2 regions of the Dysosmobacter sp. genome follow, and region 2 is predicted to be linked to the other one. Evidence: predicted binding sites of a transcription regulator. Region 2 holds the regulator's gene; the other holds the start of a gene.
What was found. The regulator Rex, encoded in region 2, represses fermentation and respiration genes when NADH is low (regulators of the CRP and FNR family bind a similar motif). The targets are predictions, from matches to a motif close to ATTGTTAANNNNTTAACAAT.

Region 1: ACT67G_RS01775 (butyryl-CoA:acetate CoA-transferase) is a predicted target of Rex. The motif match lies at 4,559-4,578, and genes of this name have one in related genera.

Annotation. Positions count from the first base shown of each region.
Region 1 is NZ_DAWBAJ010000003.1:79,155-94,907, reverse strand. Features, by position in the region: gene ACT67G_RS01800 (MurR/RpiR family transcriptional regulator) at 1-22, shown strand, start outside; gene ACT67G_RS01795 (NAD(P)/FAD-dependent oxidoreductase) at 15-1,244, shown strand; gene cmk ((d)CMP kinase) at 1,270-1,941, shown strand; gene ACT67G_RS01785 (lysophospholipid acyltransferase family protein) at 1,938-2,543, shown strand; gene ACT67G_RS01780 (bifunctional 4-hydroxy-3-methylbut-2-enyl diphosphate reductase/30S ribosomal protein S1) at 2,540-4,495, shown strand; gene ACT67G_RS01775 (butyryl-CoA:acetate CoA-transferase) at 4,693-6,039, shown strand; gene ACT67G_RS01770 (CarD family transcriptional regulator) at 6,225-6,719, shown strand; gene ispD (2-C-methyl-D-erythritol 4-phosphate cytidylyltransferase) at 6,736-7,461, shown strand; gene ispF (2-C-methyl-D-erythritol 2,4-cyclodiphosphate synthase) at 7,458-7,943, shown strand; gene ACT67G_RS01755 (DUF3343 domain-containing protein) at 8,039-8,287, shown strand; gene ACT67G_RS01750 (aminotransferase class V-fold PLP-dependent enzyme) at 8,334-9,467, shown strand; gene cdaA (diadenylate cyclase CdaA) at 9,573-10,460, shown strand; gene ACT67G_RS01740 (CdaR family protein) at 10,450-11,748, shown strand; gene ACT67G_RS01735 (SoxR reducing system RseC family protein) at 11,811-12,218, shown strand; gene ACT67G_RS01730 (DUF5685 family protein) at 12,231-13,136, shown strand; gene ACT67G_RS01725 (J domain-containing protein) at 13,133-13,789, shown strand; gene ACT67G_RS01720 (YicC/YloC family endoribonuclease) at 13,813-14,691, shown strand; gene ACT67G_RS01715 (DUF370 domain-containing protein) at 14,702-14,956, shown strand; gene gmk (guanylate kinase) at 14,961-15,557, shown strand; gene rpoZ (DNA-directed RNA polymerase subunit omega) at 15,626-15,753, shown strand, end outside.
Region 2 is NZ_DAWBAJ010000024.1:16,235-31,987, forward strand. Features, by position in the region: gene truA (tRNA pseudouridine(38-40) synthase TruA) at 1-141, shown strand, start outside; gene ACT67G_RS07560 (DUF5711 family protein) at 134-1,360, shown strand; gene ACT67G_RS07565 (CvpA family protein) at 1,416-2,111, shown strand; gene ACT67G_RS07570 (ATP-dependent Clp protease ATP-binding subunit) at 2,152-4,482, shown strand; gene ACT67G_RS07575 (hypothetical protein) at 4,513-4,722, shown strand; gene ACT67G_RS07580 (4Fe-4S binding protein) at 4,791-5,612, shown strand; gene ACT67G_RS07585 (D-alanyl-D-alanine carboxypeptidase family protein) at 5,706-6,809, opposite strand; gene ACT67G_RS07590 (hypothetical protein) at 7,023-8,090, shown strand; gene ACT67G_RS07595 (pyruvate carboxylase subunit B) at 8,144-9,592, opposite strand; gene ACT67G_RS07600 (sodium ion-translocating decarboxylase subunit beta) at 9,599-10,858, opposite strand; gene ACT67G_RS07605 (biotin/lipoyl-containing protein) at 10,875-11,213, opposite strand; gene ACT67G_RS07610 (OadG family protein) at 11,246-11,506, opposite strand; gene sfsA (DNA/RNA nuclease SfsA) at 11,737-12,417, shown strand; gene ACT67G_RS07620 (manganese efflux pump MntP) at 12,437-13,015, shown strand; gene ACT67G_RS07625 (hypothetical protein) at 13,067-13,222, opposite strand; gene ACT67G_RS07630 (S-layer homology domain-containing protein) at 13,313-14,404, opposite strand; gene ACT67G_RS07635 (redox-sensing transcriptional repressor Rex) at 14,448-15,077, opposite strand; tRNA gene ACT67G_RS07640 (tRNA-Arg) at 15,353-15,429, shown strand; partial or broken gene ACT67G_RS07645 (hypothetical protein) at 15,503-15,753, opposite strand, start outside.

The DNA.
Region 1 (15,753 bases), on a different contig from region 2:
CGGGAAGGTGGACGATGAGTAAGCGCATTACGGTAGTAGGCGGCGGTGCCGCCGGCATGATGGCCGCCATCTGCGCTGCGGAGCAGGGGGCCCAGGTGACGCTGCTGGAGCCCAATGAGCGGCTGGGCAAAAAGCTCAATATCACTGGAAAGGGCCGGTGCAACGTTACCAACAACGCGGACATACAGGGGCTGATGGCCAACATACCACGTAATGGAAAATTCCTTTACAGCGCATTTTCTGACTTTGATGGGCGGGATGCCATGGCTTTTTTTGAGGCTCTGGGCGTCCCGCTGAAAACCGAGCGGGGCAACCGGGTGTTCCCGGTCAGCGACCGGGCCTTTGACATCAGCGGAGCCCTGGAGCGGCGGCTGAAACGACTGAAGGTGCACCTGGTCCGGGATCGGGCGGTGTCGTTGGATATCGCGGAGGAGGCAGTCCGGGGCGTCCGGGGAGAGCGGGGGGACTATCCCGCCGACGCGGTGATCCTGGCTACCGGCGGCGTCAGCTATCCCGCCACCGGCTCCACCGGGGAGGGGCACCGGATGGCCGCCCAGGCCGGGCACACGGTGACGCCTCTGCGGGGGTCCCTGGTGCCCCTGCGGGAGCAGGGGAACCGCTGTGCACGGATGCAGGGGCTGAGTTTGCGGAACGTGCAGCTCACGGTGCTGGAAAACGGCAAAAAGTGTTATACTGACTTCGGTGAGATGCTCTTTACCCATTTCGGCGTCAGTGGGCCGTTGGTGCTCTCTGCCTCCGCCCACATGCGGTACTTTGATAAAAAGCACTACCGGCTGGAGATTGACCTCAAGCCGGCGCTGGATGAGCCCACCCTGGACAAGCGGCTGCTGTCGGATTTTGAGAAGTACGCCAACAGTGACTTTGCCAACGCATTAGGGGATCTGCTGCCCCAGAAGATGATCCCCGTGGTGGTGGAGGAGTGCGGCATCCCGCCCCACCAGAAGGTCCACGATATCACCCGGGAGCAGCGGCGGAGCCTGCTGGTGCTGCTCAAGCACTTCCCGGTGGAGATCGCCGGGCCCTGCCCTGTGACGGATGCCATCGTCACTTCCGGAGGCGTGAAGGTGTCGGAAGTGAATCCTGCAACAATGGAATCAAAAATTGTAAAGGGATTATACTTTGCAGGAGAACTGCTGGATGTAGACGCCTATACCGGCGGCTTCAACCTGCAGATCGCCTGGGCAACCGGACGCGCGGCAGGACGTTCCGCCGCCGGTGCGTGAGAGAATGATGAGAGAAGGATGTAGCATGAAAGCGGTCAGTATCGCCATTGACGGCCCCTCCGGCGCGGGGAAGAGCACTCTGGCCAAGCGCTTGGCGGAGCGGCTGGGTTTTGTTTATGTGGATACCGGCGCCATTTACCGGACCATTGGCCTGCGGGCCCTGCGCAGCGGCGTGGATCCCAAGGATGAGAGCGCGGTGGCGGCCATGCTGGATCAGGTACACCTGGAGATCCGGTACGGAGAAGACGGGCTGCAGCATATGATGTTGGATGGGGAGGATGTGACGAAGGACATCCGCCTGCCGGAGGTGTCCCGCTATGCCTCCCTGGTGTCCGCCCACCCCTGCGTCCGGGACTATCTTCTGGAGATGCAGCGGTCCCTGGCCCGGAGCCACTGCGTCATCATGGACGGCCGGGATATCGGCACTGTGGTGCTTCCCAATGCGGATGTGAAGATCTTCCTGACCGCCACGCCGGAAGAACGGGCCCATCGCCGCTGCCTGGAGCTGGAGCAGCGGGGAACCCCGCAGCCTTTCGACCAGGTCCTTTCCGACATTCTGGAGCGGGACAAAAACGATACGGAGCGCCCGGTGGCGCCCCTGCGCCAGGCGGAGGACGCTGTGCGGGTGGATACCACACAGCTGGACTTTGATGCCAGCCTGGATGCGCTGGAAAAGCTGATTAAGGAGAAGCTATGAAACCCCTGAATCGATTTTTTAATGTGGTCTGGCATGTTTTGGGCCCGCTGGTACGGATCCTCCACCCGCTGGAGGTGTCGGGCCTGGAGCACCTGCCTCCCCACGGGGCACTGCTGTGTGCCAACCACTCCAGCAACTGGGATCCCGTCCTCATCGGCATCACCACGCCGGTGAATTACCGGCTGCGGATCATGGCCAAGGATTCCCTGTTTCATATCCCGGTACTGGGGCCCATTGTGGGAAAGCTGGGGGCTTTCCCGGTGGATCGCGGCAATTTTGACATCAATTCCGTCAAGACTGCCATCAAGACCATCCGGGACGGGGAGAACCTGCTGGTATTCCCGGAGGGGACCCGGGTGGAGAAGGAAGGAGACGTGGAGATCAAAGGCGGCGTGGCCGTCATCGGTATCCGCACCGGCGCCATTTTCGTTCCGGTGTTCGTGGACGGAAAAAAGCGCCCCTTCCACAAGACCCGTCTGATCTTCGGCGAACCCTACCGTCCCACCTATACCGGACGCCATGGAACGGCGGAGGAGGTCCAGCAGATCGCCAATGAGGTGATGCGCCGGGCCTACGCCCTGGGAGAGGAGCATCCGCTGTGAATGATGTGATTCTGGCCGGGAGCGCCGGCTTTTGTTATGGCGTCAAGCGGGCGGTGGAGCTGGCGGAGCGCACCGCCCGGGAGGCAGGGCAGTGCTGGATGCTGGGAGACCTGATCCACAACACCCACGTGGTGGAGGATCTGGCGAACAAAGGCGTGCGCAAGACGGCGGATCCGGCGGCCCTGACGGCGGGGGACACCGTGGTGATCCGCTCCCACGGGGAGCTCAAAAGCGTGCTGGACCATCTGGAGCGGCAGGGAGTTACCTGTGTCAACGCCACCTGTCCCAATGTCATCCGCATCCAACGCCTGGTGGCCCAGGCGGAGGCGGAGGGACGCCAGCCGGTGATCATCGGCGAGCCCAGCCACCCGGAGGTGGTGGGTGTTGCCAGCTGGTGCAGCCACCCGCTGGTCTTCGACGGGCCGGAGGCCGTACAGCGCTGGCTGGCAGAGGATCCGCACCGCCGGGAGATCCCTCTGACAGTGGTGGCCCAGACCACCTGCATTCGTGAACTTTTTGAAACTTCTTGCGAAATCGTAAAAAAAGAGTGTACAAACGCGAAAATCTTTGATACAATATGTGATGCTACGCAAAAACGTCAGACGGAGGCGGCGGAAATCGCCGGCAAAGTGGACGTGATGGTCGTGGTGGGAGACCGTAAAAGTGCCAATACCAGACATCTGACGGAGATCTGCTCCAAGAGGTGCTCCCGCGTGTTCCAGGTGGAAGACGCGGACGAGCTTCCGGCGGGGTGGGCCCGGGGGTGTCGGGCCGCTGGACTTACGGCCGGTGCCTCCACGCCTGCGGGCATCATTAAGGAGGTATATGCAGCCATGAGTGAAGAAATCAAAGCGGCCGAGGGCAAAGAGGAGTCCTTCGAGGAATTACTGAATCAGTCTTTCAAAACTTTAAATACAGGAGAGAAGGTCACCGGTGTCGTAACGGCCATTACCCCCACCGAGGTGCAGGTGGATGTGGGCGCCAAGCAGGCAGCCTACATCAAGCTCAGCGAGCTTTCTGACGACCCCAACGCCAAGCCCGAGGATATCGTCAAGGTGGGCGATACCATCGAGACTTACATCGTCCGCGTCAACGACATCGAGGGCTATGCCGAGCTGTCCAAGAAGCGTCTGGACGCCGTGAAGGTCTGGGAGAACATCGAGCAGGCCGTGGAGGACAAGACTGTCCTGGAGGGCGTTGTCACCGAGGAGAACAAGGGCGGCATCGTGGTGTCCGTCAAGGGCGTGCGGGTGTTCGTTCCCGCTTCCCAGAGCGGCCAGCCCCGGGGCGCTGATCTCTCCGCTATGGTCAAGCAGAAGGTCCAGCTGCGCATCACCGAGGTCAACCGTGCCCGCCGCCGGGTGGTTGGCTCTATCCGCTCCGTCACCGACGAGGCCCGCAAGGCCGCGCAGGAGGCCGTCTGGGCCAACATCGAAGTGGGCAAGCACTACACCGGTACCGTCAAGTCCATGACCTCCTACGGTGTGTTCGTGGACATCGGCGGCGTGGACGGCATGGTACATATCTCCGAGCTGAGCTGGAGCCGTATCAAGACCCCCGCCGAGGTGTGCAAGGTGGGCGACACCCTGGAGGTGTACGTCATTTCCTTTGACCCCGAAAAGCGCAAGATCTCCCTGGGCGTCAAGGATCGCAGCATCGATCCCTGGCAGGTCTTCATGGACAAGTATTCTGTGGGCGACGTGGCTTCCGTGCGCATCGTGAAGCTGATGAGCTTCGGTGCTTTCGCTGAGGTGGTACCCGGCGTGGACGGCCTGATCCACATTTCCCAGATCGCCGACCACCGCATCGAGAAGCCTGAGGACGTCCTGTCCGAGGGCCAGATCGTGGACGCCAAGATCACCGCTGTGGACGAGGAGAAGAAGAAGATCTCCCTGTCTATCCGCGCTCTGCTCACCCCCGCTGCTGCGGAGGAGCCCGCTGAGGAAGAGTAATCTCTTCGCCGCGCAGACAACCAAAGAGGCAGGCCCCTGCGGTCTGCCTCTTTTTTGAAAAATTTTGTGATTTTTTTCACGTTTTCATTGCATTGCCCAGATGGGCATGCTATAATTGAGACGCTGGAAATCAGACAACGCAACTGACATCATACAAGTGATGCGACATATCCATATCTGACGGGAGGAACAAAGACATGAGCTTTCGGGAAGAGTATCAGCAGAAACTGACCACCGCTGACGAGGCAGTGAAGGCCGTCAAGTCCGGTGACTGGGTGGATTACGGCTGGAGCGTCTGCTCCGCCAATGCGTTGGACGTGGCTCTGGCCAAGCGGATGGGGGAGCTGAAGGACGTCAACATCCGGGGCGGCATCCTGACCCACCGGCCGGCGATTTTCGACGTGCCCAATGCCGCTGAGCACTTCGCATGGAACTCCTGGCACATGAGCGGCATCGAGCGCAAGGCCGTCAATGAGGGCTTTGCCTACTACATCCCCCTGCGCTACTCCGAGCTGCCCGGCTACTACCGTAACTGCATCAAGACTTTGGATGTGGCCATGTTCCAGGTGGCGCCCATGGACGAGCACGGCTGGTTCAACTTCGGCCCCGGCGGCTCCCACCTGAAGGCCGTGTGCGAGTGTGCCAAGACCGTCATCGTGGAGGTCAACAAGAACATGCCCGTGTGCCTGGGCGGCTTTGACAACTGCGTGCACATCAGCGACGTGGACATGATCGTGGAGGGCGAGAATCCTCCCATGGAGATCCTGGGCGGCTCCGGCACGCCCTCCGAGGTGGATCTGGCGGTGGCCAATCTGGTGGTTCCCGAGATCCCCAATGGTGCCTGCCTGCAGCTGGGCATCGGTTCCATGCCCAGCGCCATCGGCCAGATGATCGCTGAGAGCGACCTGAAGGATCTGGGTGTGCACACTGAGATGTACGTGGATGCCTTCGTGGACATGTCCAAGGCCGGCCGCATCACCGGCGCCTGCAAGCCCTTTGACCGGGGCCGGCAGACCTACGCCTTCGCCGCAGGCACCCAGAAGCTCTACGACTTCCTCAACAACAACCCCGAGTGCATGGCTGCCCCCGTCAGCTATGTCAACGACATCGCCCGGGTGTCCCAGATCGACAACTTTATGTCCATCAACGGCGCCGTGGACATCGACCTCTACGGCCAGGTGTCCTCCGAGTCCTCCGGTACCCACCACATCTCCGGCGCCGGCGGACAGCAGGACTTCGTCATGGGCGCTTACCTGGCCAAGGGCGGCAAGAGCTTCATCTGCTGCTCCTCCGCCTATACCGACAAGAAGACCGGCGAGCTGAAGTCCCGCATCCGTCCCACGCTGCTGGAGGGATCCGTGGTCACCGCTACCCGCACCAACCTCCACTGGCTGGTCACGGAGTACGGCAAGTTCAACGCCAAGGGCAAGTCCACCTGGGAGCGGGCCGAGGGAATTATCTCCATCGCCCATCCCCAGTTCCGCGAGCAGCTGATTGCGGAAGCCGAGAAGATGCACATCTGGCGCCGCTCCAACAAGAAGTAAATTTGTTGCATAAAGCACCCCGGAAGGCTCCAAAGGCCCTCCGGGGCGCTTTTTTGCGGGAAATGATTCCAAAATTTTGTTAAGATTCCTTGTAAAAGGGATGGAAAGCCGGTATAATATTCTTAACTATGATATGCGAGAGGTGTCTACAGGGAGCGAACGGTCGGAGGAGAAAGGAGCGGAATATGTTCGCCATTGGGGATCTGGTGGTGCATCCCATGCATGGAGCGGGTGTGATCGCGGACATCGTACAGGAGCGGATCGCAGGCAGTACGCGGGACTACTATGTCTTCCGGATGCCTGTGGGCGGCCTGCTTTTGAAGATCCCTGTGGCGTCCAGCCAGACGGTGGGCCTGCGGGCCGTGGTGGACCGGGAGACGGCGGAGCGGCTGCTGACGGCCATCCCCTCCATCGCGGTGGACGAGTCCATCAGCTGGAACAAGCGCTACCGGGAAAATCTCCTGCGGATCAAGAGCGGCGACCTCTACCAGGTGGCGGGGGTCATCAAGGCGCTGATGCGCCGGGACCGCCGCCGGGGGCTCTCTACCGGGGAGCGGAAGATGCTCCACAGCGCCCGCCAGATCCTGCTTTCGGAGCTGGTGCTGGCGGAGGACGCCTCGCCCGCCGACATGGAGTCCCGGCTGGATGCCGCCATGCTCCAGACGGCGGAATCCCGCTGAGGAAAAGAGGGTTCTTATGCTTCCGTTTTTCAAAAAAATGCAGCAGGCCCGCCGCCCCCGGTGCACGGCGCTGGTGGCGGCCGCCGGGAGCTCTGCACGGATGGGCGGCGTCAACAAGCTGTTGGAGCTGCTGGACGGCGTGCCGGTGCTGGTGCGGACTCTGACGGCACTGCAGCGGGCGGAGCGCGTGGACGAGATTGTGGTGGCCACCCGGGAAGAAGACCTGGTGGCCATTTCCCAGCTCTGCCGTACATATGGAATCAGCAAATGCTCCAAGGTGGTCCGGGGAGGGGAGGACCGGGTACACTCCGTGCTGCTGGCGGCCCTGGAGGCGGATCCCAGGTCGGAACTGCTGGCGGTGCAGGACGGGGCCCGGCCCCTGGTGACGCCGGAGCTCATTGACCGGGTGGTGGAGCTGGCGGCCCGGTGCGGCGCCGCGGCTCCCGCCATGCCGGTGAAGGACACCATCAAGGTGGTGGACGACAGGGATACCGTGGCGTCCACACCGGAGCGGGCCCGGCTGCGGGCGGTACAGACCCCCCAGGTCTTTCAGGCGGACCTCCTGAAAGCGGCACTGCAGTCCGCCCTGGATGCCGGCGCCGCCGTGACGGACGATTGCTCCGCCGTGGAGCGGCTGGGTAAGAGCGTGACGCTGACGGAGGGCGACGAGCGGAACCTGAAGATCACCACTCCGGTGGATCTGGTGATCGCGGAGGCCCTGCTGGGGGAGGAGAACACATGACGAATCTGCGGATCGGACACGGCTACGACGTCCACCGGCTGGTGGAGGGGCGCAGGCTGATCCTGGGGGGCGTGGAGATCCCCTATGAGCGGGGATTACTGGGCCACTCCGACGCCGATGTGCTGACCCACGCGGTGATGGACGCCCTTACAGGCGCCGCCCGGCTGGGCGACATCGGCAAGCTCTTCCCGGACACGGATCCGGCCTACGCCGGGATCTCCAGCCTGCTGCTGCTGCGGGAGGTGGGGTGCCTTCTCCGGGAGAAGGGGTTCGCGGTGGTGAATATCGACGCCACCCTCCTGGCCCAGGCCCCTAAGGTAGGACCCTACCGCCGGGAGATGGAGGAAAAGCTGGCTGAGGCTCTGGGCGTGGCGGCGGAGCAGGTGAATGTGAAGGCCACCACGGAAGAGGGCCTGGGCTTCACCGGGGACGGCTCCGGCATGGCGGCCCATGCGGTAGTGCTGCTGGAAAAGGTCAAGTGAAGAAAAAGGACGTGGGCGCCACGTCCTTTTTTTGTTGGAATGACAGGCACCTTTGCCGTCCTTTGGCATAGGATGGGCGGAGAGGAGGAGTCTATGTGGAGCAGTATCTCATTATTGCCCGCTCCGTGACCTATGCCCAGCGGATGCAGCGGGCACTGGGCCGGGCCGGCATCGCCTGCCGGATCTACCGGGCCCCCCGGGAGCTTTCCGCCCAGGGCTGCGCCTACGCGGTGCAGATCCGCGCCGGAGACCTGGCGCAGGCACTGACTGTCATTCACCGGGAGTCTCTGGATCCCGTTTCTGTTTATCTCAACCAAAGCGGACTGTACCGGGAGGTGCGGTGACCATCCCACGGGCGCCGGCCCGAAAAAACTGCGGGAGGGATCGCGTATGATCTATTTTGACAGCGCCGCCACCAGCTTCCAGAAGCCCGGGACGGTTCCTGCTGCCATGGCGGAGGCCATGGCCACCATGAGTTCCCCGGGCCGCGGCGGGTATCCGGCCGCCGTCCGGGCGGCGGACACCGCCTTTGACTGCCGCTGCGCCCTGGCGGAGCTGTACCACCTGAAAAATCCCGAGAACGTGGCCTTTACCCTCAACGCCACCCACGCGCTGAACATCGCCATCAAGAGCCTGGTGCCGCCGGGAGGGCGGGCAGTGATCTCCGGATATGAGCACAACGCCGTCACCCGGCCCCTGGCGGCCCTGGGAGCCCGGACTACTGTGGCGGCGGGGGCCCTGTTTCAGCCGGAGGCGGTGCTGGAGGCCTTTGACAAGGCCGTTACGCCGGAGACCGACGCGGTGATCTGCTGCCACGTGTCCAATGTCTTCGGCTTCGTGCAGCCGGTGGAGGAGATCGCTTCGTTGTGCCGGGAGCGGGGCGTGCCCTTTATCATCGATGCCTCCCAGTCTGCGGGGGCCCTGACGCTGGACATGGACGCCCTGGGGGCGGCCTTCATCGCCATGCCGGGGCACAAGGGCCTCTATGGCCCCCAGGGTACCGGCGTACTGCTGTGCAGCGGAGAGGCTCCGGTGAGAACGCTACTGGAGGGCGGCACCGGCAGCCAGTCCATGAGCCAGTCCATGCCGGACTTCCTGCCGGACCGCCTGGAGGCGGGAACCCACAATGTCCCGGGCATCGCAGGGCTGCTGGCAGGGGTGCGGTATGTGCAGCAACGGGGGCCGGAGAATATCCTGCTGCGGGAGCGGCGCCTTGCCCAGCTGGTGTCGGAGGGCCTGCGGCGCCTTCCGGGTGTGACGGTCTACGCCAACGGGGATTTGCACAGCCAGGCTGGGGTGGTCTCCTTCACCAGCCGGGATCTGGGGGCGGAGGAGATAGCGGCGGCCCTGGGAGAAAAAGACATCGCTGTCCGGGCGGGGCTCCACTGCGCGCCGCTGGCCCATGAGACAGTGGGCACCGTGGATACCGGCACCGTGCGGGTCAGTTTCTCCGACCACAACACGCTCCGGGAGGTGGAGGGATTCCTGGATGCCATGGAGGAGATCCTGACCCAAAAGCCTTGATTTTTCTGAACAGACCGTGAATTTTGGCATGGTTTACCTTGAAATCTACAGGCAGATTTTATATAATCTAAGTATTCATGGCCAGAAGGGGTTGATGATGCTGCCATGGAACTGGATATCATAAATCTGCCCGCCGTGATCTGGCGCTATTTGCTGACCATCCAGCTGACGGATGTGTTGGATATCGCCATCATGGCTTTCGTCCTTTATAAGCTACTGAAGCTGGTGCAGAGCACCAAGTCCGCCAGTCTCCTGAAGGGACTGTGCGTATTCATGATCGCTCTGTTTTTATCTTATGTCCTGCAGCTGCACAGCATTTACTATCTCATGAGCCGTATGGTGGACATGGGCATCCTGGCGCTGATCATTTTGTTCCAGCCGGAGATCCGGCGCATTCTGGAACAGATGGGCAGCCGCAGGATCATCGCGTTCTTCACCCATACCGAGACGGGCAACACCCTGGAGCAGACCATCGGACAGACGGTGCTGGCCTGCACCGAGATGTCCCATTCCCGCACCGGCGCCCTCATCGTCTTCGAGCGGGAGATTTTGCTGGACGACATGGTCCGCAGCGGCACCGTGCTGGACGCGGCGGTCTCCAGCGAACTTTTGAAGAACATCTTCTTCGTCAAGGCGCCCATGCATGACGGCGCCGTCATCGTGCGAAACGGCCGGGTCCTGGGCGCGGGCTGCATGCTGCCTCTGAGCAAGAATGTGAACCTGTCCCGGGACCTGGGCATGCGCCACCGGGCCGGCATCGGCATGAGTGAGAACTCCGACGCCGTGGTGGTCATCGTCTCGGAGGAGACGGGATCCATCTCCGTGGCCATCGGCGGCATGCTCAAGCGCCATCTCAAGCCGGAGACGCTGGAAAATCTTCTGCGCAACGAGCTGCTTCCCCCGGGTGAGGACGAGGGGGAGGAGCGGCCCAAGTTCAACCTGATGAGCCTCCTGCGGCCCCGGAAAAACGGAGGTGACAACGGTGGAAAATAAGGAACGCCAGCGTAAGGCGCTGTATATCGTATTGTCCATCCTGGTGGCGGCGGCCATCTGGGTGATGGTGGACGTCAGCAACGGCACCATCGTGGAAAAGACCTATACGGTCCCCATCAACTACCTGGGAACCAGCACCCTGACAGACCGGGGGCTGATGCTCCTGGAGGGGGAGGGGGACACTGCCACCGATACAGAGGTGACCTTAACGGTCCAGGGAACCCGGTGGAATATCGCCAAGCTGGATAAGGATGAGATCCTGGTTCAGGCGGACCTCTCCGACATTACGGAGGCGGGCGTGCAGCGGGTTTCGCCCAATGTCTTCTATCCCAGCGCTTTGCGGGGGAAGATCACCACCACCTCCACCTCCTCCTACATGGTGCAGGTGAACATCGGCGAGCTGGACCGCAAGACCATCGACGTCCGCTGTGAGCAGATCGGCACCGTGGCGGAGGGATACTCCGGCGGTGAGCTGCAGATCTCCCCGGCCACCCTTGAGATCCGCGGCCAGGAGGAGGACATTGCTCCCGTCAGTTATGCCAAGGTGGTGCTGGAATACGACAACGCCACGGAGACCATTACCCAGATGTTGGACTACCAGTTCTACGATGAAAACGACCAGCTGGTGGACGGCACCAACATTCAGGCCGATGCGGAGCAGATCCAGGTGACGCTGCCCATCATCGTCACCAAGGAGCTGCAGCTGCGAGTTGATTTCGAGCAGCATCCCGGCGCCAGGCTCAGCAATGTCACCTACCGCATTGAGCCCTCTACCATCACCGTCTCCGGTGACGCAGGCGTGCTGCGGGATGTGGACAGCATCACCCTGGGCAGCGAGGCCTTTGACCTATTGTCCCTGCTGGACAGCGGCACCGCCACGTACAGCTACCCCATCACCGTCCCGGAGGGGTGCACCAACCTCAGCGGCGTCACCCGGGCCACGCTGCAGATCTCCTTCAATGACATGACCTCTGCCCAGGTGACGACCCAGAACTTCACCTTGTCCAACTATCCCCAGGGAAAGACTACGGAGATCCTCACCTCGGAGCTGACGGTGACGGTCTTCGGCACCTCCGCAGACGTGGCCGCCGTCACCGGTGACGACGTGGAGGTGACGGTGGATCTCTCGGAGCTCAGCTCCGCCACCGGCAGCTATACCGTACCTGCCCAAGTCAAGGTCAACGGTGTGGACGTGGGCGTTTCCGGCAATTATGTGGTGCAGGTGACCATCCGGGAAAACGGCACCCAGCCGGACAGTGACAATCCCGAGCCGGAGCCGTCGGAATGACCCGGCCGGACAATCAGAAAATTTGAAATGTGCGCAGGTGCGCACGGAGGAAGACGAAAACTATGACACAGATCGCAACAGTTGAACGGATATTGGACGCCCAGCGGGCGGAGATCTCAGTGCCCCGCAAGTCCGCCTGCGGACATGACTGCGAGGAGTGCGCCGGCTGCGGCGTCACCGGCGCGGCGGTACGGGCCAAAGCCCTGAACCCCATTGGGGCCCAGCCTGGTCAGAAGGTGGTGGTGGAGAGCAGCACCAAAAAGATGCTCCACATCGTCATGCTGGTATACCTGACCCCCATCGTGCTGTTTTTGGTGGGATACTTTGCCACCATCGCCGTCTCCAGCCTGGCGGTACGCTATGGCGTGGCGGCAGCCGGCTTCGTGCTGGGCATCCTCATCGCCGTGGCTTATGACCGGCGGCTGCGCCGACAGGGAGGGTTGACCTTTACCATTGTCAGGCTGTTTTAAGCATCGGCGGGTATGTTTGGATATGTAAAGCCGCCGCTGAAGCTCCTGGGGCAGGAGGAGCAGGACCGCTTTCGCCGGATCTACTGCGGGCTCTGCCATGAGCTCTCCCGGCGATACGGCTTCCGGGCCCGGTTCTTGCTGAATTATGATTTCACGTTCCTGGCCATCCTGCTCTCGGAGGGGGAGGAGTCCTGCCGGCTGTGCGGGCGGTGCCCCGCCAGCCCCCTGCGGGAGCGGCCCTACGATGCCGGTTCCCCGGCACTGGAGCTGGCGGCGGACGAGAGTGTGATCCTGGCCTACTGGCAGCTGCGGGACGGGGCCCAGGATCATGGGGCGGCCAAGGGAATCGCTTACCGGGCCCTCTGCGGTGCCATTGCCGGATCCTACCGGAAGGCGGCGGCCCGGCGGCCGGAGTTTGATGCCCACACCCGGGAGCAGCTGACGCTGCTCTCCCGGCTGGAGGAGGAGCGCTGCCCCTCCATGGATCAGGCGGCGGATGCCTTTGCATCGCTGCTCTCCGGTGCTGCCGGGGAGGTGGACGACCCTGTCCGCCGCCGGGTTCTGGAGCAGATGCTCTATCACCTGGGCCGGTGGATCTACCTGGTGGACGCGGCAGACGATCTGAAGGAGGACGCTGCCTCCGGAAACTACAATCCCGTGGCACTGCGCTACGGATTGACGGAGGGTACGTGGACACCGGAGGCCCGCCGGGATTTCGGGTACACGCTGGATCACTCCATCCACATGATCACCACGGCTTTTGAGCTGTGGGACTTCGGCGTGTGGCGGCCGCTGCTGGAGAGCACCGTTTACACCGGCCTCTTCGCCGTGGGAAAAGCGGTGCTGGACGGAACTTACCGCCGCGTGGCCCGGGGCGGATACAGAAAGAAACACAAGAAGGACGAGGAAACCACATGAACGATCCCTATCAGATCCTGGGTGTGCCGGAGACCGCCACCGACGCGGAGGTCAAAAAGGCATATTTGAACCTGGCACGGAAATACCACCCGGACAATTACCACGATAATCCCCTGGCAGATCTGGCCCAGGAGAAAATGAAGGAGATCAATGCCGCCTACGAGCAGATCACCAAGGAGCGCAGCGGCCGGTCCTCCGGCACAGGCTCCTCTTACGGCGGCTCCTCCGGCAGCTATGGTTCCTCCGGGTACGGCGGGTATGGCGGGTACCAGCGCTATGGGCAGTCCGCCTCCGGCAGCTCCGTGCTCCAGCAGGTGCGCATCGCCATCAGCACCGGGGATCTGAGCCGGGCGGAGGCGCTGCTGGCCAACTACTCCGACCACAACGCCGAGTGGAACTTCCTCAAGGGCGCCGTGTGCTACCGCCGGGGCTGGATGGACGAGGCCAAGCGCTACTATCAAACCGCCTGCCAGATGGATCCCGGCAACGCCGAGTACCGCTCCGCTCTGGAGTATATGGAAAACAGCGGACAAAGCGCTTACCGCCCCGACGGCGGCGTATTCGGCACCAACGCCTGCAGCGGCAACCTGTGCGCGGAGCTGTGCTGCTTATATCTTTGCTGCAACAGCGGCGGTTATTTCTTCTGCTGCTGAGCCGGGGAAGGAAGGAAGAACGTATGATTAAGAGCATGACCGGCTACGGCCGGGCAAGACAAATGCGCAACAAGAGGGACATCACCGTGGAGGTGCGCTCCGTCAATAACCGCTATCTGGACTGCACTGTGAAGATGCCCCGGATGTACACCTTCGCCGAGGACGCGGTGAAGGCCTGCGTCCAGAAGGCGGTCTCCCGGGGCAAGGTGGATGTCTATATCACCGTGGACGCCTCCGCGGCAGACGTGGCCAAGGTCACCGTCAACCGGGAGTTGGCGGCCCAGTACGCCGCGGCCCTGGGCGAGCTGGCGGAGGTCTGCGGTACCGAGGCCCACGTGACGCCGGAGACACTCTCCCGGTTCCCGGACGTCCTGACGGTGACCAAGGAGGACGAGGATCTGGAGACCGTCAGCGCGGATCTTTGCGCCGTGCTGGAGGAGGCCCTGGCGGCCTACAACCAGATGCGCGCTGTGGAGGGCCAAAAGCTAGCGGAGGACATCGGCGGCCGGCTCACCACCATCGAGCACTATACCGCCCAGGTGGAGGCGCGCTCCCCGGAGACGGTGGCGGAGTACCGGGCCAAGCTCACCGCCCGGATGGAGGAGGTGCTCCAAAGCACCACCATCGATCCCCAGCGGATTTTGACGGAGGCCGCCATCTACGCCGACAAGGTGGCCGTGGACGAGGAGACGGTGCGGCTGCGCAGCCACGTGGCTCAGCTGCGCACCATGCTGGAGTCCGATGAGCCCATGGGCCGCAAGATGGACTTCCTCATCCAGGAGGTCAACCGGGAGTCCAACACCATCGGCTCCAAGTGCAACGACGTGGCCATCGCCCAGGTGGTGGTGGGGCTCAAGGCCGAGGTGGAGAAGATGCGCGAGCAGGTCCAGAACATCGAGTGAGGGGGCAGCCATGAAGCTCATCAACATCGGCTTTGGCAGCATGGTGTCCCAGGAGCGGCTGGTGGCCATCGTCAGCCCGGATTCCGCCCCCATCAAGCGGATGGTGCAGGAGACCCGGGAGCGTGGAATGCTCATCGACGCCACCTACGGGCGCAAGACCGCTTCCATTTTCATCATGGACAGCGACCATGTGATTTTGTCTGCCCTGCCGCCGGAGAAATTCGGCGTATCCGGGCAAACTGGATCCAATGAGGAGAGAGAGTGAGAGTATGCGAAAGGGTAAGACGTTTATTATCTCGGGGCCTTCCGGCGTGGGAAAGAGCACCGTATTGGCCGCTCTGATGGAGTCCCGGCCCAATTTGTATTTTTCCGTGTCCGCCACCACCCGGGATCCCCGTCCCGGCGAGGTGGACGGCGTCCACTACCACTTCCTGGATGTGGACACCTTCCGCCAGCGCATCGCGGCGGACGAGTTTTTGGAGTATGCCGAGTATGTGGGCAACTTCTACGGCACCCCCAAGAAGCTGGTGGACGATGCCATGAACCAGGGTAAGGACGTGATTTTGGATATCGAGATCCAGGGCGCCATCCAGGTTTGCAGCAAGCGGCCGGACACAGTGCGCATCTTCATCGCGCCCCCCAGCTGGGCGGAGCTGGAGCGCCGCCTTACCGAGCGGGGCACCGATCCCATGGAGAAGATCCAAAAGCGGCTGCTGCGGGCCAAGGTGGAGTTCCAGACGGCCCACACCTATGATTATTTCGTCATCAACGACACCGTGGACAACGCGGTGCGTGAGCTCAACGCCATCATGACGGCGGAGCATTGCAAGCCCAAGGAGCGCATGGAGATCATCAACAGCAAATAATCCCGGCGTTTCTTGGTGTATCCGACAAAAAATTTAGCCGAAATCAGGCAGAATGGAAGTAGATCATTATGATGCTGTATCCCGCAATGAACAAGCTGACCAGTTATATCCCCAACCGCTACATGCTGGTGAACGTGGTGGCCCGCCGGGCCCGCCAGATCGCCGAGGCCGCCGATGAGAGCGGCGAGCATCTGGA
Region 2 (15,753 bases):
GCGGCGGAGGGCAAATTTGCCCCGGAGGATATTCCGGGCATCCTGGAACGGGGAGACCGGACGGCTGCAGGGCCTACGGTGCCTCCCGGCGGACTGTACCTGACGAGACTTTGGTATGAGGATGAACGGCTCAATGGATAAGCGGACGTATGATATCTGGAATGACGACGACGGTGCGGAGGAGGAGACTGCCAAGAAGCCCCGCCGCCTGCGCCGGTTTCTGATTTTCCTGCTGGTGCTGGTCATCGTGCTGGGGATCGTGGCCCTGGCCGCCTGGCGGGACGGCACCGGCTTTGACGCATTGCGCCGGTATTTCAGCTACGGCGGCGCCGAAAGCAGCGGAGAGGCGGAGTACCGCTATGACGAATCTTCATCCAATCGGTTTGCCCTGCTGGAGGACACGCTGGTGGTTCTCTCGGACACGTCACTGCGGCTGGTTGGCCAGGATGGGGAAGACATCTGGTCTGTTCCCATCCGCATGAGTGCTCCCGCGCTGGAATGCGCGGGGCAGTGGGCGGCAGCTTATGACGTGGGAGGAAATGAGATCCTGGTGGTAAACCGGGAGGGCCAGGTGCTGGAGATGGAGACCGGGGAGGATGAACTGATTATTTCCGTCAGCCTCAGTGAGGACGGTTATCTGGCGGTGACGGCAGAAAAGAAAAACTATAAAGGCTGCGTCAGTGTCTACGACCTCACCGGAGAGTTGCTGTTTGCGTTCAATTCTTCTCAGCGCTTTGTGGTGGATGCATGCTCCTTTGCCGGCGGACAGAAGCTGGCGGCAGTGACCCTGGGACAGGAGAACAGTGTGTTCGTCAGCAATGTGGTGCTCTACGACCTAAAAGAAAAGGGGGAGCAGACCACCGCAGATGGTTCCGGGGTGGAGATCCCCTCCTATGCCGATTACGATATTTCCAACGGCCTCCTGCTGGAGATCTTGGAGCGGGATGGCTCCCTGCTCTCAGTGACGGATTCCTGCCTGAATCAGACGGATGGGCAGGGGGAGAACCAGTGGACTTATTCCTATCAGGGAAACTATCTGCGGGAGTACGACCTGGGGGGAGACGGCTTTACCGCGTTGCTGCTCAACCGCTACCGCTCCGGCAGCGTGGGACGCCTAGTCACCGTCGGCGAGGACGGCGCGGAACTGGCCTCCCTGGATGTCAATGAGGAAGTGGTGGGGGTCTCGGCGGCAGGCCGCTATCTGGCGGTGCTGTATACGGATCAGCTGGTGATCTACACGCCGGAGCTGGAGACTTATGCCACGTTGGTGGGAACTGGATCCGCCGTGGATGTGCTGCAGCGGCCGGATGGCTCGGCTCTGCTGCTTTCCGCGGACTCTGCCAAAGTGTTTTTGCCGTGATTCCCCGGAAAAATTGAAATTCACAAAACGTTTACACGAAGAAAGGTAGGCAAGCATGACGGCAGCTGTTATAATAGACATCGTTGTGGCATTGATTTTGGTATTTTTCACAGTCAACGGTGTGAAGCGCGGGCTGCTGCAATCCGCGGCCGGGCTGGTGATCCTGGTGGCGGCACTGATCGGGGCGTCCCTCATCACCAGCGCCCTGACCGAACCGGTGACCCAGGCGGTCTCCCCGCTGCTTACCAAACAAGTCACCCGGCAGGTGGATGAGGCCATGGCCCAGCAGACGGTGGAAATGCCGGAGGAGGATACGGAAGATCCGGACGGCATCGAGGCGCTGCTGGCCCTGATCGGACTGGACAGCGACGTACGGGAGTCCCTGACGGAGCAGGTCCAGGACACGGTGCGGGATACCGGCGTGTCCATTGCCACCGCCGTGGTGGAGAGCATGACGCGGACCATCGTTTCCAGCCTGCTGTTTCTGGTGTCCTTTGTGCTGCTGGTGCTTTTGCTGCGGATGCTGCTCAAGGCCATGGATCTGGTGGCGCGTCTGCCCGGCTTGCACCTTTTCAACAGTCTGGGCGGCGGTGCTGTAGGGCTGATCCAGGGCGCGCTGGTGCTGTTTTTGGCAGTGTGGATCCTGCGGCGGCTGGGGATGTCCTTTGAGACCGGAGCTTTCGCCGGAACCCATCTTTTGAAGTTTTTTACCGCCAATACGCCGCTGGGCGTGTTGTCGTTTCTCTCATGACGGGGCAATTTGAGCCCGTCTGATAATCTGGAGGTATATGATGCAGCCAACACTTTGCTCAAGATGTAAGAAAAACGTCGCCGTGGTGTTCATCTCCAAAATGGAGGGGGACAAGACCACCAATGAGGGCCTTTGCCTCAAGTGCGCCAAGGAGCTGGGGCTCCCGCAGGTAGACGAGATGATGAAGCGCATGGGGATCTCCGACGAGGATCTGGACACCATCAACAATGAGATGATGCAGGCCTTCAACGGGGTGGAGAATATCGAGGACCTGCCCGGCGGAGAGGACGCCGGGGAGGAGGAAGAGGAGGGCAAGACCGCCACGTTCCCCTTCCTGAACCGGTTGTTCTCCGGATCCGACGCGCCCCGGGCCGGTGAGGGCGGCGCCTCTTCTGAGGACAGTGCGCCCCGGGGCCGGGAGAAGGAACGGAAAGACGGAAAAAACGGCAAGCGCAAATATCTGGAGAGCTACTGCATCTCCCTGACGCAAAAGGCCAAGGAGGGCAAGCTGGATCCGGTGATTGGCCGGGAGCAGGAGATCGAGCGGGTGGTTCAGATCCTGAACCGCCGACAGAAGAATAACCCCTGCCTCATCGGTGAGCCCGGCGTGGGCAAGACTGCCATCGCCGAGGGTCTGGCCCAGCGCATCGCTGCCGGCAATGTCCCCTTCAAGCTGCGGGAGAAGGAGGTCTATCTGCTGGATCTCACCGCCCTGGTGGCGGGTACCCAGTTCCGGGGCCAGTTTGAGTCCCGGATGAAGGGCCTCATTGACGAGGTCAAGCGCCTGGGCAACATCATTTTGATGATCGACGAAGTCCACAACATTGTGGGTGCCGGCGATGCCGAGGGCAGCATGAATGCCGCCAATATCCTCAAACCCGCCCTCTCCCGGGGCGAGATCCAGGTGATCGGAGCCACCACCTTCAATGAATACCGCAAGTCCATCGAGAAGGACACTGCCCTGGAGCGGCGCTTCCAGCCAGTGACGGTGAATGAGCCTTCCATCGAGGATTCCGTGCAGATCCTCAAGGGCCTGGCTCCCAAGTATGAGCAGTACCACGGTGTCAAGATCTCCGAGGGGATATTGCGCCAGGCGGTGGTGCTCTCCGAACGCTACATCACCGACCGCTTCCTGCCGGACAAGGCCATCGACCTGATCGACGAGGCCTGCTCCGACCTGAACCTCAAGGATCCGGATATCTCCCGCCGCATGCAGATCCAGCGGGAGCTGGACGATTATGAGAAAGAGCGCACCATGCTGGAAGAGCAGGGAGCTCAGGAGGGCGCCGAGCCGGATTACGAGCGCATGGCCTTCCTCAAGAGCAAGGAGCTCCAGCTGAACACGGAGCTCACCGCCCTTTGCGAAAAGGGCGATCCCCAGCTGAGCATGGACAATCTGGCCCATGTCATCGAGCTTTGGACAAAGATCCCCGCCTCCAAGATCCGGGAGCAGGAATTCCAACGGCTCAGCCAGCTGGAGCAGCGGCTCAAGACCCACATCATCGGCCAGGACGAGGCCATCGCCGCCGTGTCCGCCGCCGTGCGGCGCAACCGGGTGGGCATCAGCCCCAAGCATAAGCCGGTGAGTTTCATCTTTGTGGGCGCTACCGGCGTGGGCAAGACGGAGCTGGTCAAGCAGCTGGCAAATGACCTGTTCAACACGCCGGATTCCCTGATTCGGCTGGATATGTCCGAGTTTATGGAGAAGCATTCCGTCTCCCGGATCGTGGGTTCCCCGCCGGGCTATGTGGGTTATGACGAGGCCGGACAGCTGACGGAGAAGATCCGCCGCAAGCCCTATGCCGTGGTGCTTTTTGACGAGATCGAAAAGGCCCATCCGGATGTGCTCAACGTACTGCTGCAGATCCTGGACGACGGCGAGATCACCGATGCCCACGGCCGCAAGGTGAACTTTGAAAACACCATCATCGTCATGACCTCCAACGCCGGCAGTGCCACCAAGGAGGGTACCGTGGGCTTTGGCCGCTCCGCCAATGAGCAGGATGCCGACCGTGCCATGAAGGCGCTGCAGCAGTTCCTGCGTCCCGAGTTCATCAACCGCGTGGACGCCGTCATCTGCTTCAACCGCCTCAGCGAAGAGAATTTCAAATCCATTGCCCGTATTATGCTGGACGAACTGGCAACCTCTTTGAAGGATAAGGGTATCGCCTTTACCTATGACGACGCCCTGGTGGACTTCCTGACGGAAAAGTCCTACTCTCTCACCTATGGCGCCCGCAACCTGCGGCGCACCATCCAAAAGGAGCTGGAGGATCCCATGGCCACCAAGATCATTGACAGCTATGACGCTCCCATCACCCAGGTGAAAGCCACGGCGGAGAACGGCGCTGTAAAGCTGTATACGCTCTGAGAAAAGCACTGTGAAGGGGGGAGGACTTGCATGCTGTTTCGGAAGAATATCGATCCGCGCTGTGCTTACTGCCAGCGGGGGCAGCAGATCAATGACCGGGAAGTGGCCTGTGTCAAGCACGGGATCATGGCGGTGGAGGATCATTGCCGTTCCTTCAAGTATGATCCCCTGAAGCGGGTACCGCCTCGTCCGGCGGTGCTGGATACCGACAAACTGAACGAAGCGGATTTTTCGCTGTGACCGTCAACAGGCGCCCGGGAGTTCCCTGGCGCCTGTTGTGGCAACTGTAAGAAAAGGGGGAAGGACAGATGGAACAAAAGAAAGTCTGGGCAGTGTATTGGAGTGCCACCGGCAACACGGACAAGGTGGTCAACACGGTGGCGGAATCCCTGGCCGGGAAGCTGGGGCTTCCTCTGGAGCGCCGGAGCTTTACCCGGCCCGGTGAGCGGAGAGAAGCGCTTTCCTTTGCAGATTCTGACCTGGTGGTGCTGGGAATGCCCACCTATGCGGGGAAGCTGCCCAATAAGATGCTGCCCTTCGTGCAGGAGGAGATCCTGGGGAACGGAGCTCTGGCGGTGGGACTGGTGACCTTTGGCAACCGCAGCTTTGACAACTCCCTGGCGGAGCTGTGCGCCTGTCTGGAGGCCGGTGGCTTCCACACCGTGGCGGCCGGGGCCTTTGCCTGCCGTCACGCGTTTACGGACGCCTTGGCTGATGGCCGGCCGGACTGGGATGACAAGCGGATGATGGAGGCCTTTGCGGGGGAGATTGCAGACAAGGTGAAATCCCTGACAGAGATTCCGGCCCCTATTACCGTACCCGGCGATGCCGACGCGCCTTACTATGTACCCAAGGGAATTGACGGCCAGCCTGCCAAGTTCCTCAAAGCAAAGCCCCAGACGGATCTGGGCAAGTGCACTGACTGCGGTGCCTGCGCCCGCCTGTGTCCCATGGGAGCCATTGATCCGAAGAATACCGCCCTGGTGCCGGGTACCTGCATCAAGTGCCAGGCCTGTGTCCGCAAGTGCACCAAGCACGCAAAGTATTTTGACGACCCCGCATTTCTCAGCCATGTAGCCATGCTGGAGGCCAATTTCACAGAGCCCAAGGAGAATCAGCTGTTTTTGTGACAGATATGCACCGCGCAGAGAAGCGCCGGTCTCTGCTGTGAGAGGACCGAAAGTCCTGGTGGGAAGTTCTAACCAAACAGGAAAAGCACCCCGTTACGACGGGGTGCTTTCTGTTTCAGGAAGACAGTATTGGGTGTACAGCGCCACATGGTCATAGATGGCCCGCCAGCTGCTGTGAGCATTGCCTGTGACACAGAGATAGCGGCTGCCGTCAGAGGTCTCAGCCCAGCTGGCGGCACAGTTGCCGGATTGGACCACATAGCCCGTTTTGCCGCCCACGACTTCCAGCCCCTCCGGCACATGGTCCTCGATCTTGCGCAGGAACCAGTTGGACAGATCCTGCCCCTCGGGGTGCTGCGCAGTGGGCTGGGTGTGGTAGATGTGGGTGGAGAGGACCTCCCGGCACAGGTCGTTCTCCATGGCGGCTTTCAGGATCAGCGCCATATCGGTGACGGTGCAGGAGTGGGCTTCATCGTAAAGGCCCACGCAGTTGGTAAAGTGGGCGGTATCGGATAGGCCCAGTTCCTCCAGCTTTGCATTCATCAGTTCCACAAAGGCCTCCTGGGAGCCGCACAGGTAGTACGCAAGGCCCAGGGCGGCATCGGCGCCGGAGGGGAGGATAGTCCCGTAAAGCAGATCCCGGATGGGGATGACCTCCTCGTTCAAAAACCCCACGACACTGCATTCATTGACATAGCAATAATCCGTTACCTCCAGCGTCATGGTGAAGGTGTCGTCCAGGCTGACATCCTTTTTTTCAATTTGTTCTACTGCTACAAGAAGCGTCAGGATCTTGGTCATGGAGGCGGGGTTGATGCGGGTATCAGCGGCTTTTTCCGCCAGAATGGTACCGTTGGCAAGATCGATCACCACGGCGTATTGGCTGTCGGCCTCAGCGGAGATGGCGGCAGTCTGTGCCGTTCGTTTTACCGTGTATGCCGGTTCCGGTTCCGGCTCCGCCGGGGGCGTCTGCACCTCCATCTGCGCCGCCTGTACGGAAGCTGTGGGATCCTGCGTTTCCTCCGGCTGTATGGCATACCAGATCAGGCAAACAGCCAGCAGGGGAATGAGTACCGCCGCCAGACGCAGGCATTGCAGCCGAAGATGCTGACGCCGCCTGCGCTTTCGCTGTGCTGCGCGCTGTGCCCGCCGGGCGGCCCGCTCCTGTTCCGTGCTGTGGGAGAATTGATAGTCCATAGCTGTTGTCGCCTGCCTCGCTGTGTAGAGTCGCCACCAGGGTACTGCCTGGGTACATGCACATTATTATAGCAAGAAAACTGCGCCCGTGCACCCTGTTTTCCGAAAAAATAAAAATTTGCCGTGGAGGAAGGAAAAAACACCGGAAAAACGCTGTCAGGCCAAGCCGGAGCGCCATAATCTGAAAACGAGAACAAAACTTGGAGGGAGATTATGGCACAGGTTACGAATTTTTTCGTGGGAGCAAACAGCGGAAACGGGTTCCAGAACCTGTTTTCGGAACTGACCGACCTGGAGGATACCTATGATCTGATGATTCTCAAGGGAGGCCCCGGAGTGGGAAAGAACACCTTTATGCGGGAGATCGGCCGGGCTATGGAGGAGGCGGGTACGCCGGTGGAATATCTGTGGTGCTCCGGTGATCCCGACTCCCTGGACGGCGTGGTGCTGCCAGCTCTGCGCTGTGCCGTGGCCGACGGTACCAGTCCCCATGTGCTTGAGCCCAAATACCCGGCAGCGGTGGATCGGTATGTGGATTTGGGGAGATTTTACGATCTGTCCGCTGCCAAGCGGGATGCAGAGGAGGTAAAGGCCCACACCCATACCTACAAGGCCGCCTACGAGCGGGCTTACCGCCACCTGAAAGCCGCCCGGTCTGTGGAGCTGGATGCCGTTCGGACAGTGGCCGCGGGATTTGACCGGCCCCGGGCGGAAAAGCGTGTGGGAGGCATCATCACCCGGGAGCTGCGCCGCCGGGGCGGACAGCAGGGGCGCACCCTCCGCCGCTTTTTGGGAAGCATGACCCACAAGGGCTACATTTGGCGTTTTGACAGCGTGGATGTCCTCTGCCCCAAGGTCTACGAGTTCGCAGACAGCTGGGAGCAGGCGGGGCCGCTGCTGGAGATGCTCCGTCGGGAGGCCACGGCAAACGGCTGGGACGTCATCGCCTGTCCAGCCCCTGAGGAGCCGGAGCGGCTGGAGCATCTGCTGGTACCGGGACTGGGGCTGGCCTTTGTGACCTCCCGGCCAGGAATGGACTACGGAAAAAAGCCCTTCCGCCGGATCCGGCTGGATGCTCTGGGAACGGCGGAAAAGCGCGCCCGGCTGCGCTTTGAGACCCGTATGGCGGCACTGCTGCGGGAGGAGGGACGGCATGCACTGATGGACGCCAAAGCTGCCCACGACCGCCTGGAGGCAGTTTACAATCCCTATGTGGACTTTGACGGAGTCCGGGCGCTGGCGGCCATGGAGGCCGGACGGCTGCTGAGTTATCTGAAATGACATTGCTATCCAAAAAGAGAGACACCGGTTCTCGGTGTCTCTCTTTTTTAGATTTAAGGTTGATATTCCACGTACAGCTCCCGGACGGTGTCAGCGTCGGAAGGTGCAGAGGGCTTGGGGGATACCGATGCTTCATGGGGGCCGTCCCGCCAGGCGAGGAACTTGGGGGCTACCTGGGGGAACAGAGCCAGAGAGAGAACGTCCTCGTCGCTTTTGGCAATGTCCCGGAACTCCTCCCGGTATTTGGGCAGCTCCGGCTCCAAAAGATCCGCCGGGCGGCAGGTGATGACCTCCTCTGGAGAGATACCGGCCTTGGCCCGGACATCCTCGTTCACGGTGCCGGGAAGTTTTCCGTACTCTCCCCGGAGCATGGCCTTGGATTCTTTGGTGAAGGTCTTATACCGTTCCCCGGTGATGACATTCATTACCGCCTGGGTGCCCACAATTTGGCTGGAGGGGGTCACCAGAGGCGGGTAGCCGTAGTCCGCCCGCACCCGGGGAATCTCGGACAGAACTTCATAGTATTGATCCTCTTTTCCAGCCTGTTTGAGCTGGGAGATGAGGTTTGAGAGCATGCCGCCTGGTACCTGATAGAGGAGAGTGTTCGTATCCACATTCAGCACCTTGGGATCCAGGGATCCCTCCTCCTTGAGCCGCTGGGCAACTTTGCGGAAGTGGGCAGCCGCTTCACTCATTTTATTCAGGTCCAGCCCGGTATCCCGGACAGTGCCCTGGAGAGTGGCCACCAGGGATTCCGTAGCGGGCTGAGAGGTGCCGTTGGCCAGGGGAGAGAGGGCGGTATCCACAATGTCCACCCCCGCCATAGCCGCCATGAGATATACCATGTCGCCGGTGCCGGTGGTGTTGTGGGTATGCAGGTGGATGGGGACAGATACCGTCTCCTTGAGGCGTTTCACCAGAGAATAGGCCGCCGTGGGCAGCAGCAGGTTTGCCATATCCTTGATGCAGATGACGTCGGCTCCCATCTGCTCCAGCTCCCGGGCCAGTTTTACGAAGTATTCCTCGTCATGGATGGGGGAGATGGTGTAGGACAAGGTAGCCTCTACCATGCCGCCGTACTTCTTGGTGGATCGGATGGCCTGCTCCAGGTTGCGCACGTCGTTGAGTGCATCGAAGATCCGGATGATGTCGATGCCGTTCTCAATGCTTTTGGCGCAGAAGGCGTCCACCACGTCGTCGGCGTAGTGTTTGTAGCCCAGGATGTTCTGGCCCCGGAAGAGCATCTGCAGCTTCGTGTGGGGAAGAGCCCTGCGCAGCTGCCGCAGCCGATCCCAGGGATCCTCCTTTAAAAAGCGCATGCATGCGTCGAAGGTGGCACCGCCCCAGCACTCCAGGGACCAGTAGCCGATGGAGTCCAGCACTTCGCAGGCAGGGAGCATATCCTCCAGCCGCATGCGGGTGGCCGCCTGGGATTGGTGGGCGTCCCGGAGGATGGTATCGGTGAGATACAGGGGGGTCTTGGATAAGAATTCCATAGCCATTCTCCTTTACCCGAACAAAGAGATGAGGACGCCCGCGGCAATGGCGGAGCCGATGACGCCTGCCACGTTGGGGCCCATGGCGTGCATCAGTAGGAAGTTGCCGGGGTTGGCCTCCTGGCCCACTTTCTGGGATACCCGGGCCGCCATAGGCACGGCGGAGACTCCGGCGGAGCCGATGAGGGGATTGATCTTCTCTTTGAGGAACAGATTCATAAACTTGGCCAGCAGCACGCCGCCGGCGGTGCCGAAGCCGAAGGCCACGATGCCCATGGCCAGAATTGCCAGGGTCCGGGGGCTGAGGAAGGTGGTGCCGGTGGCGGTGGCGCCCACGGAGACCCCCAGAAAGATGGTGACGATATTGACCAGTTCATTTTGCACCGTCTTGCTGAGCCGCTCGGTAACGCCGCACTCCCGGAAGAGGTTGCCCAGCATCAGGCAGGCAATGAGCGGAGCGGCAGAGGGGACCAGCAGTGCAACAAAGACCGTCACCAAGATGGGAAAGACGATCTTCTCCCGCTTGGAGACTTCCCGCAGGGGCTTCATGACGATCTTGCGCTCTTCCTCCGTGGTGAGGAGTTTCATGATGGGCGGCTGGATCACCGGCACCAGGGCCATGTAGGAGTATGCCGATACCGCGATGGGGCCCAGCAGGGCCGGGGCCAGCATGACGGTAACGAAAATGGCGGTAGGACCGTCGGCACCGCCGATGATGCCGATGGAGGAGGCCTCCGGGCCGGTAAAGCCCAGCAGGCGGCAGCCTACGTAGGTCATGAAAATGCCCAGCTGTGCGGCGGCCCCCAGCAGCAAGCTCTTGGGGTTGGCGATGAGAGGGCCGAAATCCGTCATGGCGCCCACACCCATGAAGATCAGGCAGGGATAGATGCCCAGCTTCACGCCCAGATACAATACGTCAATGAGCCCCACGGAGATGGTCTGCCCTACTGTGACGGTGGCGAGTACCGTGTCTGAAACACCCTCTGCCGCAAGGCCGTCCAGAAAGGCCTGGGTAATTTCAGCGCCGCCGAAGAGATCCCAGTGGATATGCCCCCCGGCAAAGAGAATCTCGTGGTACATCTCCGCCCCCGGCAGGTTGGTCAAGAGCATGCCGAAGGCGATGGGAACCAGCAGCAGCGGTTCGAACTTCTTCACGATACCCAGGTACAGCAGTACGCAGGAAATACCGATCATAATGAGACATTTCCAGTTGCCCTCCTGGGTGAATTGGTAAAAACCTGTACTGTTGATAAAATTCAGGATCGCTTCCATACCGCCCTCCAGTCTGTCACTGGATGACGCACAGCACCGTGCCGGACTCCACCGACGCACCCTTGGCGGCGCTGACGGATATTACCCGGCCGTCCCGGGGACACATGATCTCGTTTTCCATCTTCATGGCCTCCAGGATCATCAAAACCTGTCCCCGCTTTACCGGATCTCCCGGGGCAATGCTGACAGACAGGATGGTTCCCGGCATGGGGGCCGTTACCGTTTCACCGCCGGCAGGGGCGGAAGCAGCGGGGGCGGCTGTGGCAGCAGCCGCGGACGCCGGGGAGGGTCCCGTCAGTTCCTCCAGTTCGATCTCATAGGGGACACCATTGACCGTGACTTTGTACTTTTTCATTGACCTTTCTCCAATCCCTTCCTGGTTTCCAGTTACAGCCGCTTGATAGAGCGGATGCGGATGCCGGTGACGTCCGTCCCCAGATCTTCCGCAATGGCGGCGGAAATGGCGGCTACCATCTCCGGTCGGATGGGTTCCGGCGGCGGGACCTGTGGGCTCCGGCAGGCGACAGGGGCCGTTTTCCCTTTGCCGCATATCACGCTCATGAGTTTCGTCAGACCGATCAGACAGACCAGACCGAAGAACACCGTTCCCATACCCATCACGCATACAAATGCGCTGCTGTAGTCCATAGCTGCCTCCTTTACAAGTTTTAGTTATATTTTAACATATTTCACCATAGAATCAACTGAATATTTGTGCATTATTTTTGACATTCCAGCCGGTGACGGATATCCACTGTGAAAAAGGGCGAAAATTGAGGAGTTGACCGGTTCAATCTTGGCAACCCGCAAGACTTGATGTATGCTATTCTTTTATCAGATATCACATTGCCGGGGAAATCCCGGAGGAAAGGGGCGTCATGCGATACCGGAATGTCATTGGCGGGTCATTTCTGGACCGGCCCAACCGCTTTATTGCCCATGTGGAGACTGCGGCGGGAATCGAGACAGTCCATGTCAAAAATACAGGCAGGTGCCGGGAGCTGCTGGTGCCGGGAGCCACGGTATATCTGGCAAAAGGGGACAATCCTGCCCGGAAAACAGCATATGATCTCATAGCGGTGGAAAAGGGCAGCCGCCTGATCAATATGGACGCCCAGGCCCCCAACCGGGTGTTTGCGGAATGGGCCGCTGCCGGCCGCTTCCTGCCGGACACCCGATCCCTTTGGCCGGAGTACCGGTGGGGGGATTCCCGGCTGGACTTCTGCGTGGAGACGGCCCATGGAAGTCATCTGGTAGAGGTCAAAGGGGTAACGCTGGAGGAGGACGGTGCTGCCCGCTTTCCGGATGCGCCTACGGAGCGGGGTGTCCGGCACATCCGGGAGCTGCAGAAGGCTGTGCGTTCCGGGCTTGACGCTACCCTCTTTTTTGTGGTACAAATGAAAGACGTCCGCAGTGTGGCCCCCAATGACGACACCCATCCTGCCTTCGGTGAGGCTTTGCGGGAGGCAGCGGCTGCAGGAGTGCACGTGTGTGCCTGGGACTGTGATGTGACGCCGGAGAGCCTTGCCATCCGGCGGGAGGTTCCGGTGATCTTGTGAGAGGAAATCAGGGGAGTATATGGGAATTTTGGAATTGCTGCTCATTGGTGTGAGCTTGTCTATGGACGCCTTTGCGGTGTCGCTGTGTCAGGGATTGAGCATGCCGCGGCTCAACTGGCGGCACGCTTCCGTCATTGCGCTGTTTTTCGGCGGCTTTCAGGCTCTGATGCCTGTGATCGGCTGGCTGCTGGGATCTCAGTTTGCCGGATACATCCAGAGTTTTGACCATTGGGTGGCGTTTTTCCTGTTGCTGATCATCGGCGGAAATATGGTGCGGGAGGCGTTTGCACCGGAGGAGGAAGCGGAGGACGGCTGTTCCGCCGGAGAGCATCTGGATCTCAAGCGCCTTTTTCTCATGGCGATTGCGACCAGTATCGATGCTCTGGCCATCGGTGTCACCTTCGCGTTTTTGGAAGTGGTAATTCTGGAGGCCGCTGCTGTGATCGGTGTGACCACCTTTGTGATTTCCCTGCTGGGGGTAGCTATCGGCAATTACTTCGGCACCCGTTATCAAAAGCGGGCGGAGATCACCGGCGGTGTGATTTTGATTTTGTTGGGAGCCAAGATTTTACTGGAACATCTGGGGATCCTGGGATAAAAAGAAGCGCCCCGTGTCCGGATGGACACGGGGCGTTATTCTTATGCACGCTCAGCAGCAGGAGTTGGGATTGCAGCCGCAGCCGTTGTTGTTGCCGCAGCCACAGCCGCAGCCGTTGGAGCTGCCGCTGCCGCAGCAGCACCACAGAACGATCAGCAGAATGATGATCCAGCAGCAGTTGCCTCCACCAAAACCGTTATTGCACATACCGGAACCTCCTAAGATATCGTAGGCCGGCCCGACCGGCCTCAGTCCATAGTATGCAACAGGGGGGAGGTGGTGACAGAAGGGAGGCTCTTATTTCCGGCCGCTGGTTACCAGGGACTGAGCAGCGGTCCATTCCTGCCGGGTGAACACGCCCTTGTTCAGAAGAACGCTGCCCAGAGTGCCGCTGCCGTCGGATACCATGGCGTCCAAGGCATAATAGGAGACATAGACCAGATCCGCCCGCAGGAAAGTGCCGCTGCGCAGGGAAGCGGCCTCGTTGGAGTTGAGGACGCCGCTGGCGCAGGCACGATCCAGAGTGTCAGACAGATTGGTGTTGCCGGAGGAGCTGTACCCCAGGGCCCGCAGCATGAACTCCACATACTGGTTGGCCGTGATCCCCAAAGAGGGCTGGAAGGTGGTAGCGGTATAGCCGTTGGTGTATCCCTTTTCATAGGCGTAGCCCACATACTGGGCGGCCTGGGTGCCGGGAGTGATATCGGTAAAGGGGGTGGTGCCGGACCAGGCCAGCGCGGCATTTTCCTCCCCCAGAACCCGGATGAACATAATAAGGGCCTGAAGACGGGTGGGGGAAACCTCCAGATCATAGCCGCTGCCGTAGCCGGTAAAGCTGCCCTGGAAGAGATGGATGGTCTTCAGAGCGGAGGCGATGGCATTGTAGTCCGTAGCGCTGGAATAGGTAAAGGAATAGGGACCCTGATAATCCAGTACCGCGGTTTTGGAGGTGACCGCAAACTGGGCGGTAGTATCCTCCGCTACCATATAGCGGTGGTTTGCCGCCAATGCCGTGCCGCTGGAGACAGCGGTACCAGTGGTGACGTCGATTACAGCGCCGGAGGCGAAGGTCACATGGGCGCTGCCCGCCAGGAGCAGAACGTTGGTTCCAGTGGTTCCAACCAGCACATCGCCCTGCTTGAGCCGTGTTTCTGCCCAAGTGGAAGCGGAGGCGGAGGAGAGATCTCCGCTGGAGAGCTGCTCCAGAAGCTGCTGATCCGATGCGTTCAGCTTTTGATCCACCTGGTTATTTACCGTATCGGTAAACGTGCCGGTCAAATGAGAAAGCGAAACCAGAGGATCGCCGGAACTTCCGCCAGCGGCCAGCGCCAGCATCAGCGTTGCGGAAATCGCCAGGCAGGCGGCGAGAAGAACGGTGAATTTCTTCATGAAAATGATGTATCCTTTCGTCTTTCCGATCCAGCAGCCGGGATCAGCGGTTGGCGATGCGGTAACTGAGGGTCAGCAGGCTGTCTGCAAAGTGGATATTCTCAAATTTTACATCGGGGTAGGGACTGGAGAGTTCCACGTTTGTAAAGTTCCAGAAGCCTTTCACCCCCAGACTCATCAGGCGGTTTGCGGTATCCTGTGCCACAGATTGCGGGATGGTGAGCACCACCACATCTACTGTGTGGGTGTGGATATAGTCATCTAAATCATTGAGGGACAGGATGGGGACGTGGTTGACGGTAGACCCCACCACTGCGGGGGAAACATCAAAGGCCGCATCCACAGAAAATCCGGTGGAAGCGAAGGGAAAGTTTTGCAGCAGCGCATGGCCCAGATTACCCACGCCGATCATGATGAGGTGATGATCGTTGTCCACGCCCAAGATATGGCCGATCTCCGAGCGCAATTCTTCAACGTTGTACCCATATCCCTGCTGTCCGAACTCTCCAAAGCAGCTGAAGTCCTGTCGGATCTGGGAAGCGGTGATATTCATTTCCTGCCCCAACGAGTGGGAGGAGATCCGAACGACACCCCGGCGGCAAAGATCCGTCAACTGGCGGTAATAGCGGGGCAGCCGCCGAATGACGGCGTCTGAAATATTCTCCTTTTTCAATGCAATTCCCTCCGAATCTTAGGGTCTTGTTAAAATATTCTCAAAAGTTAGTTTAGCCCATTCCACCTTAATTGTCAAATTTTTTAACAATCTTTTTTGACACAAAAAAATTTCCTCAAAAAGCTTTACAAATTCGAAAAAGATTGCTATACTATTAAGCACGCGTGGATGACACGTTTTACATGCGCCCGTAGCTCAGTTGGATAGAGTGACAGACTCCGACATTTCCGGCGGTTCCAGTTGAGATACAGCGCAAATCCCCTGCAAGTGAATATGCGCCCGTAGCTCAGTTGGATAGAGTGACAGACTCCGACTCTGTAGGCCACTGGTTCGAATCCAGCCGGGCGTACCAAAAGAGGGCCTCTCGTAAAATGTTTTTACGAGAGGCCCTCTTTTCAGGCGTCTATAGTGTCAAACAAACATATCTAAGTTAATAGATTATCGTCTATGTTCTTTAGTAATTCGGATAAAACTGAAATTTCGTCTTCGCTTGGATAAGGCGAGTGAGTTGCCATTAGCCTTTGGTTGCAGACCTTATCCGGGTTCATTCCTGTAATCTTAAACAAAACATCAGATCTGTCCTCAAGTTCTGCATGTCGAAGTTCCTCATCCAGAACCCACATGCGAAATCTTGGACCAACGCCATTTCGTTGCCATACATATCTGAAGTCCGAAA